2 linked regions of the Saccharobesus litoralis genome follow. The protein of the gene in region 1 interacts with the protein of each later gene in a pairwise test. Links are inferred from orthologs where the notes say so. Each region holds a gene or a part of one and is shown in the gene's direction. Other genes may lie near its edges. The genes, in order: C2869_RS18940 and C2869_RS11465.

The links.
Region 2: the proteins of C2869_RS18940 (region 1) and C2869_RS11465 interact in binary tests that used the Escherichia coli proteins (3 or more experiments, as listed by UniProt). The link is inferred for Saccharobesus litoralis from one-to-one orthologs.

Annotation. Positions count from the first base shown.
Region 1 is NZ_CP026604.1:5,021,019-5,030,663, forward strand. The notes cover bases 4,344-7,280. They hold C2869_RS18940 (assimilatory sulfite reductase (NADPH) flavoprotein subunit), read left to right. Parts: upstream 4,344-4,880; coding sequence 4,881-6,680; downstream 6,681-7,280. Other genes in these bases: C2869_RS18935 (ATP-binding protein), read left to right, coding at 4,344-4,707; cysI (assimilatory sulfite reductase (NADPH) hemoprotein subunit), read left to right, coding at 6,680-7,280. Also shown: C2869_RS18920 (5'-nucleotidase, lipoprotein e(P4) family), read left to right, coding at 1-167; C2869_RS18925 (copper chaperone PCu(A)C), read left to right, coding at 185-661; C2869_RS18930 (DUF2333 family protein), read left to right, coding at 725-1,696; more of C2869_RS18935, read left to right, coding at 1,942-4,343; more of cysI, read left to right, coding at 7,281-8,386; C2869_RS18950 (phosphoadenylyl-sulfate reductase), read left to right, coding at 8,379-9,125; siroheme synthase CysG, read left to right, coding at 9,345-9,645. UniProt on the Escherichia coli protein: Component of the sulfite reductase complex that catalyzes the 6-electron reduction of sulfite to sulfide. This is one of several activities required for the biosynthesis of L-cysteine from sulfate.
Region 2 is NZ_CP026604.1:3,221,621-3,231,292, reverse strand. The notes cover bases 2,964-5,927. They hold C2869_RS11465 (MOSC domain-containing protein), read left to right. Parts: upstream 2,964-3,977; coding sequence 3,978-4,877; downstream 4,878-5,927. Other genes in these bases: C2869_RS11460 (efflux RND transporter permease subunit), read right to left, coding at 4,964-5,927; C2869_RS11470 (DUF2797 domain-containing protein), read left to right, coding at 3,072-3,905; C2869_RS11475 (GumC family protein), read left to right, coding at 2,964-2,976. Outside these bases: C2869_RS11485 (hypothetical protein), read left to right, coding at 1-353; C2869_RS11480 (polysaccharide biosynthesis/export family protein), read left to right, coding at 347-892; more of C2869_RS11475, read left to right, coding at 895-2,963; more of C2869_RS11460, read right to left, coding at 5,928-8,155; C2869_RS11455 (efflux RND transporter periplasmic adaptor subunit), read right to left, coding at 8,158-9,261.

The DNA of each region.
Region 1 (9,645 bases):
TGATCCCAAATGCAGCAGGCATGCCCATCGCATCAAGAAAGTTGTATACTGAGCAATATATGAGTTTATGGGGTGAACGCTGGTTTATCTTACCTAACCCTGTTTATGGCAGTTGGCGCGATGTTGCCGGTAGCCAATTACACAAAACCATTAAAACGTATAAATAAAAAATAAAGAGACAAATTTGAAATCACTATTTCTTTACCCGTTATTAAAAGCTTTTGGTTGCTGTTTAGCTCTAGTGTCTTCTTTAGCTTGGGCAAATTTAACATTCGAAAATGCCCATGTCAGGCTGTTACCTCCGAATGTGAAAAATACGGCCGCCTTTGTCAGTATTACTAACACAGGTCAAGAAGGTATTTGTCTTGTTAAGGCATGGGGCGATAAAAGCCAAACCGTTGAGTTTCATGATCATATAATGCAAAACGATATGATGAAAATGGTACATGTGCCGCGGGTTCATATAGCAGCAGGAGAAACAGTTACCTTGCAAAGTGGTAGCTTACATTTGATGTTGCTCAATTTAACTGAAAAATTAAAATTAGGTGATAGCGTGACATTTACCCTAGAAGATGACACCGAAAAACGCTATACCTTTAGTGCAACGGTTGAAAAGGTACAAAGCTCGGTATCTCACGGGCATAAACACCATCATCACTAAACCTGAATGAACAAGGATTAAGGACGCAGTATGTTAAGTAAATTGCGATCAAACAAAATTGGCATGTCGATCACGTTAGGTTTCATCCTAGTGATTATTCTCCTGTTATCTCTCAGTATCTGGTGGGGATGGATGCCCAACAAATTTGACGTCAAACACCACACAAAACAAGTAGCTAACGAATTAAATCAACCCGTCGTACCTGGCTACACCACAACCACGACATTAATTGAAGTAGCAAACTGGATGCTAGACAAACCAGGCGGTTTTTTAAGTAATGATGTTCTGCCACCAAGTGTAGTTATGGATAACATGCCAGCCTTTGAATACGGTGTATTACAACAAGTACGTGATTTAGCCTTAGCTATGCGACTTGATTTTAGTCGCTCGCAGTCACAATCGACCGATGACAAAGATTTAGAAAAAGCCCAACCTAAATTTAATATCGATCACACTAACTGGGCTTTTCCTAGCGCCGAAGATGAATACCGCAATGCCATTAAAGCGTTAATAAAATACCGAGACCGCTTGGTAGATAACAACACAATGGATGGCCAATTTTATACTCGAGCGGATAACCTTAGCGAATGGTTACGCGAAGTCGAAAAACGTTTAGGTGCCGTTTCGCAACGCTTAAGCGCAAGCGTCGGTCAAGAGCGTTTAAATACCGATTTAGCCGGTGACACCAGCGCCCGACAGTCAACATCGACCCCAAATGAGCTAAATATTAAAACCAGTTGGTGGAAAATTGACGACGTGTTTTATGAAAGCCGCGGTACGTGTTGGGCGTTATTACATTTTTTACAAGCGATAGAAACTGATTTTCACGATGTACTAGTGAAGAAAAATGCGTTGGTGTCATTGCAGCAAATCATTCGTGAATTAGAATCCACTCAGCAGCAAATATATAGCCCAATCATATTAAACGGCTCTGGCTTTGGCTTAGTCGCCAATCACTCTTTAGTCATGGCAAACTATGTGTCACGCGCTAACGCTGCATTAATTGATCTACGTACTTTATTAGAGCAAGGCTAAACCTTGCTCTTGTTACAACCTTAACCCATATTATAGTCAAAGCGATCAGGTTTTAGGGGAAGCCGTCAAGCTTCGAGACCCCATGAGCATATGCTCTATTATGTGATTGGGGCTGCCTAAAGGGATTTAGGTATTAGGACGACGCAGGAGCCAAAGTCGAGAGTAAGCGCTGACAATGAACCATAAGACCTGAGCGAGAAGACTATATTCAACATAATGCCATTCATTAACTCGATTGCCTCGCTATGATTAAACGCAGTATACAAGCCAACGCTTTTCTTTTTGCCGTCGTACCGACTTTACTCACTGCGTTATTCGTTACCCTAGTATTGGCTGTGCGAATGTCAGCCGAGCGCGATCAACTTTTAGCCAGCCAAGCTCACAATCTTGCAGAAGCTATCGCTTTTGCCAGCGAAGGCCACTTAGCCAATAATCAAAAAGCTCAGCTCAGTGCCAAGTTAAAAGAGATCCATGCCAATGCTTCACTGTCGATTGAAAAAATTGCCATTTATCGACCGTCCGGACATTTATACGTCGCCAGTAAATATGAAGATATTAGTCCGGTATTTAACCCAATTAAACTGAAAAACCGTATGTACCAAACCGACCGGCGTGGTGAAAAGCTAATAATAAGCCGTTCTATCATGTCGTTTGATTCCAGCAAAGTTTTAGACGACGCATGGCAAGATGATACGGTCACCAGCCCTCTTGCAGCACCTTTAGGCTATGTATATGTCGAAATAAATATTTCTAGCCAAATGTTTTACGCTCATCGCAGTAATTTGTTGGCCGGCATATTAATTTTACTCGGCACTCTGTTTACTAGTGTGTTAATGCGGGTTTTGATCAAACGCATTGTTGATCCTGTGGTGAGTATTGTCGACACCATCAAAAAAATTGGTGCGGGTAACCTAAATGCTCGGGTTGATATACCCGTGCAATACGAGCTTAACGAGCTAAAAATCGGTATCAATATGATGGCGTCAGAACTGCAGGAGAACAATGAGCGACTGGAAGAAGAAATTGAAACCGCCACCTATGATCTGCAACAGAACCTCCACCTCGTTGAAGAGAAAAACGCTCAGCTAGATATCGCCCGTAAAGATGCATTAGAAGCGAGTAAAATAAAATCACAATTTTTGGCGACCATGAGCCACGAAATTCGCACACCGTTAACCGCGATCATGGGTTTTACCAAAGAACTGAGTAAAATTGAATTACAACAACCTTATAATGAATACGTCAACACCATTAATGCTTCTGCCGACAATCTGGTAGCCATTGTTAACGATATTCTCGATTTCTCGAAAATAGAAGCCGGTAAACTTGAACTCGATAGTGTGGCTTACGATCTCCAGCAAACAGTTGAAGACGTCATTAAATTGGTTTCACCCATCGCATTCGGTAAAAACTTAAGCTTTATTTACGAAAGCGACCGCTTACCAACCGCTGTGATTGGCGATCAACATCGTATTAAGCAATTGATTACCAACTTAGTTTCTAATGCCATTAAATTCACACCCAAAGGTCATGTGGCGATCCGTATCGGAATGCTATGTACATCCAGCACGCAATGCGAGATTACAATAGAAGTAGAAGATTCAGGCATAGGCATTAGCCACGACAAACAAGCCAAGTTATTTACCGCATTTAGTCAAGCAGAAAGCTCAACCACGCGGCGCTTTGGCGGCACAGGGCTCGGGTTAGCCATTTGCCAAGGTTTGGTCAAACAAATGAGTGGCAAACTAAGCTTAGTTAGTGCCGAAGGTAAAGGCAGCACTTTTACTCTAACCATCCCCATTACTGTCACCCAAAAACCGCAAACCTTTGTCGATATGCCAGGGCTAGACAGAGTGTTAATATTAGACAGTGAATCTCGTAGCCACACCAGTTACGAAAAAATTTGCCAACAAGTCGGCGCCACCCCAACAATATGTAATGATATTTCCAGTTGGGAAGAGCAAGTACGCAGTGAACAACAATATGACCTCATCTTAATTGCCAGCGATCATGATGAAGAATCGTTAGAATTACTCCCCTTGCAAGCTAGCTTTGCCAGCAAACTGGCTCCTGATACCCCAGTTATGCTGGTGTTACCTTTACTTAGCCGAGTCGCACCAGAGAACCGAGGCGATTTAGCCGATTGGCAATGTATTGAAAAACCACTGACCTTAATTAAACTCAACAGCGCGTGGCAAAAAATTCAAGACACTAAGCGACTCACCTCGCCCGCGATAGACGGCGAAACAAAAGTAGAGAGTCACATTCGCATGCTCGCAGTTGATGACAACGAAACAAATTTGAAGTTGTTATCTGCCATATTACGTGAAGAAAAAGTCGACTTAGTCACTTGTACTTCTGGCATAGAAGCCTGCGACATCTGCCAGCAGGAAGTGTTTGATTTAATATTAATGGATGTACAAATGCCAGAAATGGACGGCGTTGACACCACCAAACATTTACGCTTACAAGGACTCAATCAGGAAACGCCAATTATTGCCTTTACCGCCCACGCGTTTAAAGAAGAACGTGACATGCTGCTTAAACAAGGCATGGACGATTATTTAGGTAAACCAATCGACATCGAAAAATTCAATAATTTAGTTAACAAGTGGGTGCGTAAAACCGAAAGTGATAACATCAGCCATAAAAGTATATCGTCTAACCAAAGCGCTGGCATTGACTGGTCATTATCGTTAAAAATGGCGGCTAATAAGCATCAAGTGGCGATGGAAATGCTGAATATGCTGGTCGATACCTTTGCTGAAATGAAACAAGATATTGACGCCGCCCGCTACAAACACGATACCGTTGAATTACTCAGACTGATCCATAAATTTCACGGTTCAACCTGTTACACAGGCGTACCTAAACTAAAAAGCTTATCATTTAGTTTAGAGAGCCAACTTAAAAAAGGGGTTTTAGTCAATTTAAACGAACAAGTGGACACTTTATTTGCTGAAATGGATAAAGTCGCGCAAGAGTTAGAGCTAATCCCTGTTAACCATTGATTTAATGTGGGAATTTGTATAAAGTTCACTACCGCTCTGACGCCTTAAAACTTTTTAATCTAGTCTTTTGTATTTTTATACCTTGAAGGTATAAAAAAGTCGTAATTGATCTTTTTCTATCCCGCGTTTCACCACTATTCTATAGCCTAGGAATAACCTAGGACCTAAGTCATATGACGCTTAAGCAAAACAATGAGCTTGTCAGCCCATTAAACCCGCAACAAGCTACACAACTTCAGCAAGTTGTTAGCGAATTAAGCCCAAACCAGCTTTCATGGGTAAGCGGCTATTTGTATGGTTTATCACAAGCGAACCCTGCTGCGGCAGGCACTACTCCAGCAGCAGCTGCAGCACCTGCTGGTAAATTAACCATTTTATTTGGCTCGCAAACAGGCAATACCAAGTCTGTGGCGAATCAAGCTTTCGAAGCAGCTAAAGCTAAGGGCATCGACGCTCGTTTAGTTTCAATGGCTGATTTCAAACCGAAAGACATCAAAAAAGAAACTCACTTATTAGTATTGTCATGTACTCAAGGTGAAGGCGATCCACCTGATGATGCTATCGAATTACACGAGTTCTTAAACAGTAAAAAAGCACCAAAATTAGACGGTGTTAAATATTCTGTTCTAGCACTAGGTGATTCATCGTATGAATTTTTCTGCCAAACCGGTAAAGACTTTGACACTTTACTTGGCAAATTAGGTGGTAAATCAGTTTCTCCACGTGTTGATTGCGACGTTGAATACGAAGCGCCAGCCGCAGCTTGGATTGAAGCCGCCGTTGCCGCTATGGCGCAGGATTTATCTGCCGGTGTTGCAGCAGCTCCTGTGGCAGCTGGCAGTGCTCCAGTTGTTGGCACAAGTCAATACAACAAAAAGAATCCTTTTACCGCCACGTTAGAAACTAACCAGAAGATCACAGGTCGCGATTCATCAAAAGATATTCGCCACTTTGAGATCTCACTTGAAGAGTCAGGTTTAACTTACAAGCCAGGTGATTCACTAGGTGTTTGGTTCAAAAATGACGAAGCTGTCGTTGCGGACTTTATAACAAAAGTTGGCCTTAAAGGCGATGAAACAGTTAAAGTTGACGACGTTGAAGTTAGCCTAACTGACGCCCTAATTAAGAGTTACGAGCTAACCCTTAGTCACCCTGGTTTTGTTAGCAAATACGCTGAATTAACCGGTAACGAAGAGCTAGCTAAATTAGCCGACGATCGCGAAGCATTGCGTGCCTATATTGATGGCCGTCAGCTAATCGATATTGTACGTGAACACCCAAGCGAACTAACAGCTGAACAAATCGTTAGCTGCTTACGTCGTTTAACCCCACGTTTATATTCTATCGCTTCAAGCCAAGCAGAAGTGGAAGAAGAAGTTCACTTAACGGTTGGCGTTGTCCGTTACGACGCATTCGGTGAAGAGCACTTCGGTGGCGCTTCTGGTTTCTTAGCAGAACGCTTAGAAGAAGGCGGCGAAGTTGACGTATTCGTTGAAGAATCTCACTTCCGTTTACCTGAAGACGAAATGGCGCCAGTAATCATGGTTGGCCCAGGTACAGGTGTTGCGCCTTTCCGCGCCTTTATGCAGGAAATCGACGCAGAAGAACTGAATACGCAAACTTGGTTATTCTTCGGTAACCCTAACTTTACTGAAGATTTCCTATACCAAGTTGAATGGCAAGACTACTTGAAACGTGGTGTGCTAAATAACATCGACCTTGCGTTCTCTCGTGACCAAGCTGAAAAAATCTATGTGCAAGATCGCATGTTAGAAAAAGCTGAAGAGTTATGGGCATGGTTAGAAAAAGGCGCTTACTTCTACGTATGTGGTGACGCGACGCGTATGGCTAAAGACGTACACGAAGCCCTTGTCACTATCGTTGAGCAGCAAGGCGGCAAGAGCCGTGAAGATGCTGAAGCCTATGTAACCGAGTTACGTAAGAATAAACGTTACCAAAGAGATGTTTACTAATGAGCAAAACTACTTTACCTGATGGCTTAGCCGTTAACGAATACTTAAAAGACAATAGTAATTATCTTCGCGGTACGATTGAAGAAAGCTTAGCAGACCAAACGACTGGCGCAGTGGCTGATGATGATACTCAGCTAACTAAGTTCCACGGTTTTTATATGCAAGACGACCGTGATATCCGTGAAGAGCGTCGTAAGCAAAAATTAGAGCCAAAGCATAGCTTTATGCTTCGTGCCCGTGTTCCTGGTGGTGTATCGACTATGGAACAGTGGTTAGCGATTGATAAAATTGCTGATGACTTAACCGATTACGGTTCATTGCGTTTAACGACACGTCAAACGTTCCAATACCACGGTATTTTAAAGCCAAATATTAAGCCGTTGATCCAAGGCATTTGTAAAGTGGGCTTAGATTCAATTGCTGCTTGTGGTGACGTTAACCGTAACGTTATGTGTAACACCAACCCGGTTGATTCACGTTTACACCAAGAAACTTACGAATGGTCAGCTAAGATCTCTGAGCATTTATTGCCAAAGACGCGTGCTTACTATGAAATTTGGTTAGACGAAGAAAAAGTGGCTGATTCTGAAGCGGATCAAGAGCCTGTTTACGGCAAATGGTACTTACCTCGTAAGTTCAAGATCGCGGTTGCTGTTCCTCCACACAACGACGTGGATATCAGTGCTAACGATTTGTCTTTCATTGCGATTGCCGATGCAGATGGCAATTTAGAAGGCTTTAACGTGGCTGTTGGTGGCGGTATGGGTTCAACGCATGGTGACGTTGAAACTTACCCACAATTAGCACGTATCTTAGGCTTCATTAAGAAAGAAGACACACTAGCCTTCGCTGAAGCGGTAATGCTGGTACAACGTGACTTTGGTAACCGTATAAACCGTAAGAATGCGCGTACTAAGTACACTGTTGATACCTTAGGTGTTGACAAGTTCCGTGAAGAAACGGAAAAGCGTACAGGTATCAAGTTCGAAGACGAACGTCCTTTCGAGTTCACTCAACAAGGTGATCGTTTCGGTTGGATCAAAGGTATCGACAACAACTGGCACCTAACGTTATTCCTAGAAGCGGGTCGTATTATCGACAAGCCTGGTCAGCCAATTAAAACTGGTTTACGTGAAATCGCTAAGGTTCACAAAGGCGAATACCGCATGACAGCTAACCAAAACATTATCATTGCAAATGTTGCGGAAGAAGATAAAGCTGAAATTGAAGGAATGTGCCGTAAATACGGTCTATTAGGCGAAGTATTATCACCTTTAATGCTTGATAGTATTGCTTGTGTTGCCTTACCGACTTGTGCCTTAGCTATGGCTGAATCAGAGCGTTACTTACCTCGTTTAATCGAGAAGTTTGACGTAATTGCTGAAAAACACGGTATTGCTGATCAACCTATGGTTATTCGTATGACGGGTTGTCCTAACGGTTGTGGCCGTCCTTTCCTAGCCGAAATTGCTTTCGTAGGTAAAGGTCCTGGCAAATACAATATGTACCTAGGTGCAGATGGTCGCGGTACCCGCTTAAATCAAATGTATAAAGAAAACGTTGGTGAAGAAGAAATTTTAAGCACAATTGATTCATTGTTCGAGCAATACAGTAAAGAGCGTGAATCAGGTGAAGGCTTTGGTGATTTCGTCGTTCGCAAAGGTTTTGTTAACGCAGTATACGATGGTAGAGAATTTCATGCCTAATATCGACTTTACGTCATTATTAGCTGCGAACAAAGAAACGCAGCAAGCAACTTTAGCTCAGGTTAATCAAGAGCTTAGCAACCTTACGGCCACTGAACGTGTGCAATGGGCGCTAGGCAATTTACCTGGCAATAAAATCGTCTCGTCGAGTTTTGGTATTCAGGCGGCGGTGATGTTGCGCATGATGACGTTAGAGCAAGCCGATATTCCAGTTGTTTTGACCGACACAGGTTATCTTTTCACTGAAACCTATGATTTTATTGACGAGCTAACCGAACGTTTAAACCTAAATCTTAAAGTGTACAGTGCACCCATGAGTGCTGCTTGGCAAGAAAATCGCTTTGGCAAGCTTTGGGAGCAAGGGGTAGACGGCATCGCGCAATACAACAAGATGAATAAAGTAGAACCTATGCAACGCGCTTTAAAAGAACTTGAAGCCAATGTGTGGTTTACTGGTTTGCGTCGTGACCAATCAAGTAGCCGTGCCGAATTGCCTGTATTACAGATTTCTGGTGGCCGCTTTAAATTCAATCCTATAGTTGATTGGACTAACCGCGACGTACACTTCTACCTGAAAGAGCACGAATTACCTTACCACCCGTTATGGGACAAAGGTTATGTGTCGGTTGGTGACTGGCACACGTCTCGCCCACTTGAGCTTGGCATGAGCGAAGAAGAAACTCGCTTCTTCGGCCTTAAGCGCGAGTGCGGTCTGCATGAAGATGGGTCTGGTATTTAATCCTACCGCTTTAACCGCATGATTTTTTAAAAAAGCCCGCTCTAGCGGGCTTTTTATTTTGTATAATAGAATGCAACGACCGAAACTTCGGCGATTAATTGTTTAATTTGAATTTATGCACATGCTTTATCAAAAAGTGAACAAGCCAATATTAGCTACCTCACTTTTGAGCATAAGTCAGTTTGAAACATGGCAAAAGCAATTAACTTAGAGCTATTTATGCAACAGTTTCCTATCTTCCTGAATCTAAACAACTTTCCCTGCGCCGTTGTCGGCGGCGGTGATGTCGCTTTTCGCAAAGTCAGCGCACTACTCAAAGCACAAGCTACGGTCGAAATAATTGCCCCAGAATTATGTCCAGAATTAGCCGAGTTACTTGAAGAAGATGCATTAAGCTGGAATCAGGCACATTATTCACCTGAGCTGATCCAAAATAAGCGTTTAGTGGTAGCCGCTACCGATAACAGCCAAGTGAATAGTGAAATTTTTACCTATTGTGAAGCGAATCGCATTTTAATTA
Region 2 (9,672 bases), 1.8 Mb from region 1 along the record:
GGCAAATCGCTGAAAACATAGGTTTAACTTTATCGAGTTATCAATTGTCTGAGGTCTCTTACGAAACCAATTCGTTAAGCCAATTACGTATTCAAAATTCAGCGGGGCTAACTTACATCGCTTCAAACGAGCATCAATTAAATATTGGTTTAAGTCATAATAAAGTTGAGCTAGAAAACGACAGCCAAACTAGCAGTCAAATCAATTTATCACTGGGGTGGCATTGGCAATTATTGGACTATTTCAGTGTTAGTTCATCTATCAAGACTAATCAATCTAAATACGATTTTGCCAACATAGACGCAAAAATAGATCAAACCTTAGCTAGCATTAGAGGACACTTCTCATGGTGATAACTCGTACGCTTAGCTTGCTTTGCCTCATCCTCAGTTTATTGAGTTTCTCTACTCAAGCTTTAGTCACCGCGGAAGAAATAAAACAAGGCTATAAATTTGGCCCAGGTGATAATATAAAAGTGTCGGTATACTTAGAGCCTGACTTAGCTTACGATGGTCAAATAAGCCAAGAAGGTAAAATTGACTTTCCTCTATTAGGCAGTGTCGATTTTACTGGCTTGACTCAAACCGAAGCTAAGCAAAAGTTAGAGTTAATGCTCCGTGATGGCTATTTAGTGAACCCTATTGTTGCCATACAAGTTAAAAAATATCGCCCATTCTTTATTTATGGGGAAGTACGTAACCCTGGCAGCTATGACTATCAACCCGATATCACCCTTGAACAAGTTCTTGCCTTGTCAGGCGGGCTAAAAGATCGTGCATCGCGTGAGCAATGGACCATTCAACGTGGCTCACGGAAGTTAACATTTAAAGCACAACCCCACACGGTTATATTACCTGGCGATATCATTAAAATAGATAAAAGCTTCTTCTAATAATGTCGTTAAATGCGCAGCCCACGACTCAGGCAGAAGACGAGATAGACCTAGGCGAACTTCTCGCTTTTCTATGGTCTAAAAAGTGGTTTATCCTTATCATAACCAGTATTGCAGTGGTCGCGGCACTACTGGTTGTTAAACGCTTACCAAATATTTATCAAGCTAAAGCTTCGGTAATGGTTCAAGGCCAAAAAAGCCAAAACCCACTAGCGGGTATGATCCCTGAGCTAACAGGTGGTTCAAATGACCAAATGGACACCATCATTAAAGTCATTAAGTCACAACAATTTGCTAACGAACTTTTTTACCTAATTGACGTAACGCAGTTTAATTTAACCGACCCCAATTGGACACCCACTGCATTACAAAATGGTATATCGGTCAACACCACGAAAAAAAGTAATATTCTTGAAGTAAAATTTGAACATGCCTCCCCTGCCTTAACTAAAAAAGTGGTCGATTTAGTTGTCGATAACTTAACCGGCTTTCAACAGCGCATGCTCAAACCAACAAGCCAAGAAAATAGCGCATGGCTTAACAAAAAGATTGATGAAATTACTCGTGAAATTGAAACTTATGAAAATCAAATGGCCGAAATGCGCGAGCAACATGGCATTATCGATTTAGCAGGCTATGCAAAACAATTAAAAACTGAACTAGAACAATTGATTGGTGAAGACAGAAAACTCACCAAAGAAAAAACTAAACTCAACTCGCTACTAGAACAAATTGAACTGGCTAAACAAACGCCTTCGTTAATCAGCGGTAATCACAATTTAGCCGCCTCAGCTGTATTAAAAAAACTGGTAGATACATTAGCCATCCAAAAAGCTGAACTTGCACAGATCCAACTAAGATACTTGCACAAACACCCCAAGCATCAATCAATCATTAAGCGCATTCAAGAGACCGAAAGCCAACTAAAAGTGGCAGTTAAAAATCTTGAAATGCGTTACATTAGTCGCTTAGAAGAAATTCAAGATCTCATTTTAGAGAACAGCGCAAGCCAACGGAAAGTCAATCGAGAATTAGAAGAAACCATTTACCTTGGTGCAGAGCAAACGAAATTACAAAAGCTAATCGAAAAAGACATGCAGTTACTTGAATCGATAGCGAAAAAGAAAACTGAAATGGAACTGATCCAAGATATGGATCACACCAAAAGCATTATCATCATTGACCCTGCGTCGTTACCTGAGCATCCGATAAAACCGAAAAAGAAGTTAATCATTGTTATGGCGGGTATGCTAGGCATGATCATTGCCATCGCTATCTCTTTAGTATTACGCATTTTCACCGACAGTCATGTCAGACATCGTCAAACCATCATCAGCAATGGTTACAAAGTATTAGGTGAGTTACCCAAATTACGCATTAGTCGCAAGAAAAAACACTTACCCATTTTAACCGGCGCAGGGAATCAATTTGAAATATATAAAGAGTCTATCCATGCCATTCGTACGCGTTTTTCCTTGTTCCCCGAACTCAGTCATACCAAAATATTAGCAATAAGTTCATTAATGCCTAATGAAGGTAAATCCACTACCTGTCTTCACTTAGCAAAATCGTTTGGTGAACTAGAGCGCGTGGTTATTATTGATGCCGATTTACGTGCGCCTTCAATTGCCGAAACTTTACAGCAACCACTCGGGCGACCAGGGTTAACCAATTTACTCGCACAAACTCATAGTTTCAAAGAATGTAAGTTTTATGACGAACGCTTAGGTGCCGACGTCATTACCTGTGGCCGTAAGCCACGTAACCCTTTGCTATTTTTCTCGCACAAACGCTTTGCGAAGTTACTCGAAGTATTACAGACTAAATATGATAGGATTATTCTTGAATGTCCGCCGATATTGTCTGTTAGTGATGCTTTGCTCATTAGCAAATATGTTGATGGCATTAACTTAGTTACCGATGTCACGCAAAATACACCCGCCAAACTTAACCATGACTTGCAATTACTCAAGCATTCCGGCACTAAAGTCAATGGTGTGATCCTTAATCGCATTAAAAGTGAATCAAGTAAACGTTACTATGGTGTACCTTCGGTGCCGCAAGGTAACCTTAAGCGCGCTTAATTTTAGAACGCGTTAATCTTATTGTGCTTTTTATTTGTGTCTAGTACAGCTAAGCGCTTAAAATAGACGGTTATTCTTCTCAATAATCATTGACTATGCTCGGCACCATAAAAAAACTTACCGCCCAACTGGACTGCAACACTCATAAAATCACTTATCAATTACCTTTGAGCGACGATGCTATCGAGCTTAACCCATTAATTGGCCAACCAATAAAAATGCGTTACACAGGTGAAATTTTTTGTTGTCATTGTGGCCGAAAAACCAAAAAAAGCTTCTCGCAAGGTCATTGTTACCCGTGTATGCAAAAATTAGCGTCATGTGATATGTGCATTATGAAGCCCGAAACTTGTCATTATGAGCAAGGCACATGTCGTGAACCCGAATGGGGCCAAGCCAATTGCATGATCCCGCACTATGTTTACCTTTCAAATACCTCAGGTTTAAAAGTCGGGATAACACGCCATACGCAAATTCCAACACGTTGGATTGACCAAGGTGCCACGCAAGCGTTACCTATATTCCAAGTAAAAACCCGCCAGCTTTCAGGCTTAGTTGAAGTTGAACTCGCTAAATTTATCGCTGATAAAACTAACTGGCGCGCTATGTTAAAAGGCCTAAATCCGCAAATAGACCTAAAACAAGCGGCAACTGAGCTAAAACCCCAGATTCAGCAAAAATTAACAGAACTGCTAAGTGTGTATGGCAGTGATGCCATAGAAGAGTTAAATGCTGACGTTGTCGATTTAGATTTTCCGGTTGAACAATATCCAAGCAAAGTCACCTCTTTTAACTTTGATAAAAACCCAGAGGTTTCAGGTATTTTACAAGGGATAAAAGGCCAGTATTTAATATTGGACACAGGCGTAATTAATATGCGCAAATTTACCTCTTATCAAATAGAGTTCAGTTGCGAGGCTGATAACTGATTACCAACTCCAATTTTTCTAGTGAATGCCTTTACACGAGCAAAACAACATAAACATAAGGGATTAATCAAAATGCCAGAAATTAGCGCAATCTATATTTACCCAGTCAAATCTCTTGGGGGAATCAAACTCAAGTCAGCCAAACTAGGTGTTCGAGGTCTTGCCTATGATCGACACTGGATGATCACTGACGAAAATTATGAATTTGTTACCCAGCGTTCACTGGCTGAAATGGCATTAATTGAAGTATGGTTAAACGACAGCCACTTAACGCTAAGTAAAGTCGGTTTAGAAGATTTAATCATTCCATTGGATAAAACGTTTTCCAGCTCAGACAAAGTCTTAACCAAGGTATGGCGCGACAAGGTACAAGGCTTAAACGAAGGATTGGAAGCATCAGAATGGTTAACTAGAGCATTAGGCCTCTATCGTGGTCAACCATTACAACTTGTGCGCATGCCGGATGGTGAACACCGCCAAGTCGACAGCAATTACCTTCCCAAACAATCTGACTACAATGCCAGCCTAGATACAGAAAGTACCCAAACCGCATACTCTGATGGTTTTCCATTTTTAATAGCCAGTGAAGATTCGTTGCTTGATCTAAACACGCAGTTGTTAAAAAACGGTTCACAAGGTGTAGCCATAACCCGTTTTCGTGCCAATATTGTCGTAAAAGGTTTAACGGCTTGGCAAGAAAACCATATCGACACCATTGCCGTTAAAGGTAAACAGGCAATACGTTTTGCTCTATGTAAGCCTTGCGAGCGCTGCCCAATAACCAAAATTGACCCATTAACCGCTCAAGTTCCAGATAAGCAAGAACCGTTACAAACCTTATCAACGATGGACACTCAAGTGAATTTTAAAGGCGCTTACTTTGGCCAAAATGCGATATTACTAGACGGTGATAAGTTGGAAATTGACGTTGGATCAGCTTTTGAATTTACAAATAAATCCACTACGAGCTAAAGCGCTTTCAATTGGTATTGGATTATTTTATTAGTAAATTAGGCTGGGCAACACCAGCCTAATTTAGGGTCTATTATTTCTGACTATTAAGCCACTGTTTTTAGTTTCTCTTGAGTATCTGTAACGCCTTCATTTGCATCTAATGCGTTACGCTGCCTACTCTCAGCACGACGCTGTCGCCAACCTGTAAACTTAATATGGACATTATGCCCTAGCGCCAATAAACACGGAGTAAGTACTAACGTCAACAAAGTAGCAAACGCTAATCCGCCAGCCACCGCCGTCGCTAACTGCGACCACCACTGGGTGGAAGGAGCACCAAATTCAGTCGTACGGTTGACCAAATCGATATTCATTTCCAGTACCATAGGCATCAAACCAAGTATGGTAGTGACTGTAGTCATCAGTACCGGACGTAAGCGCTGCGCTCCGGTTCTAACTATTGCTTCCATGGCGGCAACACCTTGGCGGCGTAATACATTGTATGTATCAATGAGAACAATGTTGTTATTCACGACAATACCTGCCAGTGCAATGACGCCAATTCCTGACATAACAATACCAAAAGGCTTTTGTGCGATGAGCAAGCCCAAGAATACACCGACAGTAGAGAATAACACCGCGCTAAGAATTAAAAACGCTTGATAAAAGCTATTAAACTGAGTCACCAAAATAATCGCCATAATAAACAAGGCAACCAAAAAGGCTTTTTTTAAGAACTCCAATGATTCCGCTTCTTCTTCGTTTTGTCCTTTGACCCGCACTTCCACAGTAGGATCAATACCCAATTCTGCAAAAGCTGCTTGCATGCGTGGTAGTTCTTGATTGAGTAAATAACCCGGCGCCATGTCCGCCGTTACAGATATGACTTGGCGGCTATCTACTTTTTTAATACTATCCACTTTTTGCGCAGCGACTCGCTCAACAAAATACTCGATTGGCACTAAGCCATAAGGTGTTTGTACATTAAGCTCGTCAATTTTGCCTAAATGCCGATTTTCAACCGGAAAACGCACACGAATATCCACTTCTTTATCGACATCATTAGGCCGAAATTCTCCAACCCGCAAACCGTTAGTGACCATTGCCACTGTATTACCCACTAACAAAGCATCTGCGGCAAAACGAGCGGCATTTTCTCTGTCTACTTTCAGTTGCCATTCGATACCTGGTTTACTAGCATCATCTTGCACATTAACGAATGCATCGTCAGCCATTAACGCGGCTTTCATTTTTCTAACTGAATCGGCAACACGTTCAGGGTAACGAGAGCTAAGCTCTATATTAACGTCTTTAGCCGCACCGCCAGGACTGTTTTCATCACGGCGAATTTCTAATTCGACGCCATATAAATCTTCGGTTCGTTGATAGACTTCTTCAACAATCGCATCCAACTTACGACGATATTGCCAATCAACTGGATTGAGACGAATATAACCAACATTGCCGTATTGTCCGCTTAGTGCATAGCGTGTTTCCACTTCTTGCATCGAATCTATACGCGCTTCCACTTGCTTTAAAATTTTATCTTTTTCGTAAATGGATAAATCACCTTCTGAGCGTACGTATATATTCACGCCACCAGCGTCTACATCAGGAAAAAACTCAGCGCCTAGCTTGGAAGCACCATAAGCCATAAAAACCAATACAGCGATAACAATACTAGCCAATAATATTTTAATTGGGTGACGAATGGCTGTGTGTAACATTCGTACATATTTACCCGTAAAGCCTGTTAGTGTTGTTAATTCTCCCTGCTCAGCTTGGATCATTTGCTTGCGAGTTTGGGCACTAACCGGCCGAGCTTTACCAAATAAAGAACCTAACGTCGGGACAAATACTAAAGCCATAGCCAAAGATGCGGCCAAAGTAGCAATTAGGGTGATTGGCAAGTATTTCATAAACTCCCCCATAATCCCCGGCCAGAAAATCAATGGCGCAAAAGCAGCGAGTGTCGTGGCTGTTGATGCAGTAATAGGCCAAGCCATACGACGTGAAGCTTCAATATAAGCTTTGCGTTTATCCATGCCTTCGCTCATACAGCGATCGGCATACTCAGTGACCACTATGGCGCCATCAACTAACATTCCCACCGCCATAATTAAGGCAAAAAGCACAACAATGTTAATAGTTAAACCAAAAATAGATAACACTAAAATACCGGTTAGAAATGAACCTGGAATTGAAATGCCAACCAAGGCAGCCGTACGCGCGCCAAGAATTGAAACAACCACAATCACAACCAACAGCACAGCAGATAACACGTTATTTTGCAGATCGGTCAACATCATTTTCACGTCTTTTGATTGATCACCTGTGTAAGTGACAATTAACGCATTGGGCCAAATCGGTAACTGCTTGGCGGTCTCGACGAGTTGCTTAATTTTCTCGACTGTTTGAATGATATTTTCGCCTGGTCGTTTTTTAACTTCTAACGACACCGATGGCTCGCCATTGAGTCGCGCAAAAGTAGTTGGGTCCATATAAGAGCGGCGCACTTCTGCGACGTCTTTAAAGGTAACCACCCGATCGCCATTGATTTTGACCGGTAATTGCCAAATATCTTGCAAGCTTTCAAAAACAGAGGGGACTTTAATAGCAAACCGACCTTGACCCGCATCTAACGTACCAGCGGCCACTAAACGATTGTTTTTGCTGATTAAATCAAAAATATCCGCTTGTTCAAGGCCATAACTTTCCAACTTAAGCGGATCGACTATCACTTCGAGAATATCTTGGCGATCACCACCTATGGATACTTCTAGTACCTCATTCATTCCTTCAAGCTTATTTTTAAGCTCGCGCGCAACCGTTAGCAAGCCTCGTTCACTTATCGGTCCTGATAGCATCACGGTCAACACTGGTTGCATACTAGCCATAGTCACTTGATGCACAGTTGGCTCTTCTGTGTCTTGCGGTAAATAACCTTTAGCAACCGCTACCTTGTCACGCACATCTGCTAACGCGACATTGACATCATAACCGGCGACAAACTCTAGGTTAATAGAGGCATGTCCTTCACTCGCCGTGGCCTTCATCTCCTTTAAGCCTTCAATCGAGCGCAATTCCTTCTCCATTGGACGCACTAGCATACGCTCACCATCTTCTGGTGAAATACCATCATGGGTGATCGAAACATAAACAACAGGGATTGTGATATCTGGATTCGATTCTTTCGGAATATTACTATAGGTCACACTGCCTGTTATCAATAGCAGAATAAAAACCATCAATACCGTTCGGGAACGTGATAATGCTGTATCTATCATGCTCAGCATAATTATTGTTCCTCAGTTAGGTATTTAACATCCACTTGGTCACCATGGCGTACAAAACCTTGCCCGCGTACAACAATATTGGCACTCTGCCCTAGTCCGGCCAACCACATGCCGTTTTCATTGGTTTTAACAATGTCAATAGGATGAAAAATAACGGTACTATCCAACACGGTTTTAACCCCCACCGATCCATTTTCATCTAATGCCAATACCGCAGGAGAAACATGAATGGCTGATTGCTGCTTGAATGGGATTTCTAACTCAGCACTGGTGCCTGCGCGCCAAGTTCCTTGATGATTAGGTAAGGCAATTTCGATTTCATAAGTATTAGTTTGTGAGTCTGCGACCGAGGCAATATAACGAATATTACCTTGTGAGTTCTGGCCATTTACAAAAGCGATAGTCGCAACTTGCTCTATTTGTAATTCATTAACGTCAAACTCACTAACATTAGCGCGGATAATTAACGGATCTAAATCAACAAACTGCGCGATTGGGTCACCAACTTGTAGATAATCACCCTGCTCAACAAACCTTTCGTTTAACACACCATCAAATGGCGCGACAACTTGAGTTTTATCCAACATTAATTGTAATCTCGCGACTTCGGCTTTCGCTTGCGCCAAATTGGCTAAGCTTAGTGCTAAACGAGATTCGTCTTGCAAGCCTTTATCGGTTAATGATTTACTGCCTTTGTATTCGACTTGCCGTTGTTTAACTAACGCCTCCGCACTTTCTAAACGAATGGGTAGATCATTCTCGGCAATCTTAATCAACAACTGCCCTTTGGCTACCTTGCTACCACGCTCTGCAAAAACCTGTTCTACTTGGCCACTCACTTCTGCTTTGATTTGTGCTTGCCTGTCAGGTTCTGCTCGTCCATACAAAGTTAATGTTTTAGCGACTTGCTCAGCGTGAAACGTTCGCGCCGCGACGGTTTGCACAGTCGCTTGTTTCTTAGTTTCTGCGCCAACTTCAGGTCCTTTGTCAGTTGATTCTGCTGAGGCAGAATTAGCCCCAGAACTCATCCATACAACAAAGGCTATGCTAATGATTAATGCCAAAATCCAAGGTTTATTGGCAAGTGTCGTGCGAAGCGAGGCCATTTTTCTTCCTTTACTTATAACTGATACAACAATGTATCAAAAAACGAAAAATAAAATTGTAAAACTCTGTAACGCTATACCTAATCAATGAGTTATAGGTCATTAAGGTATTTTTAACGCCGCAAAGCGGCTACCTAATTTCACCAGTATGGCACACGTAAAATTTCATAACCTGACTGGCATTGCTGAATTTGTTGTTATTGATTGCGCCGAACTATTGCACCAATTAGGTCTAATAATTATTGAGCTGTATATCAGCAAATTATTTGGGGAGATAAAAGCTTTCTTCGCTAAAATAAGAAAGATTTGAGTTGAATGGTGAGTTGAATAGTTTGCAGGCTTCGCAAGCATAAATGCTCACCCAGTGTGTTACGAGTTACCAACAGTACAAGGAAGGCTGGAAGGTAACGC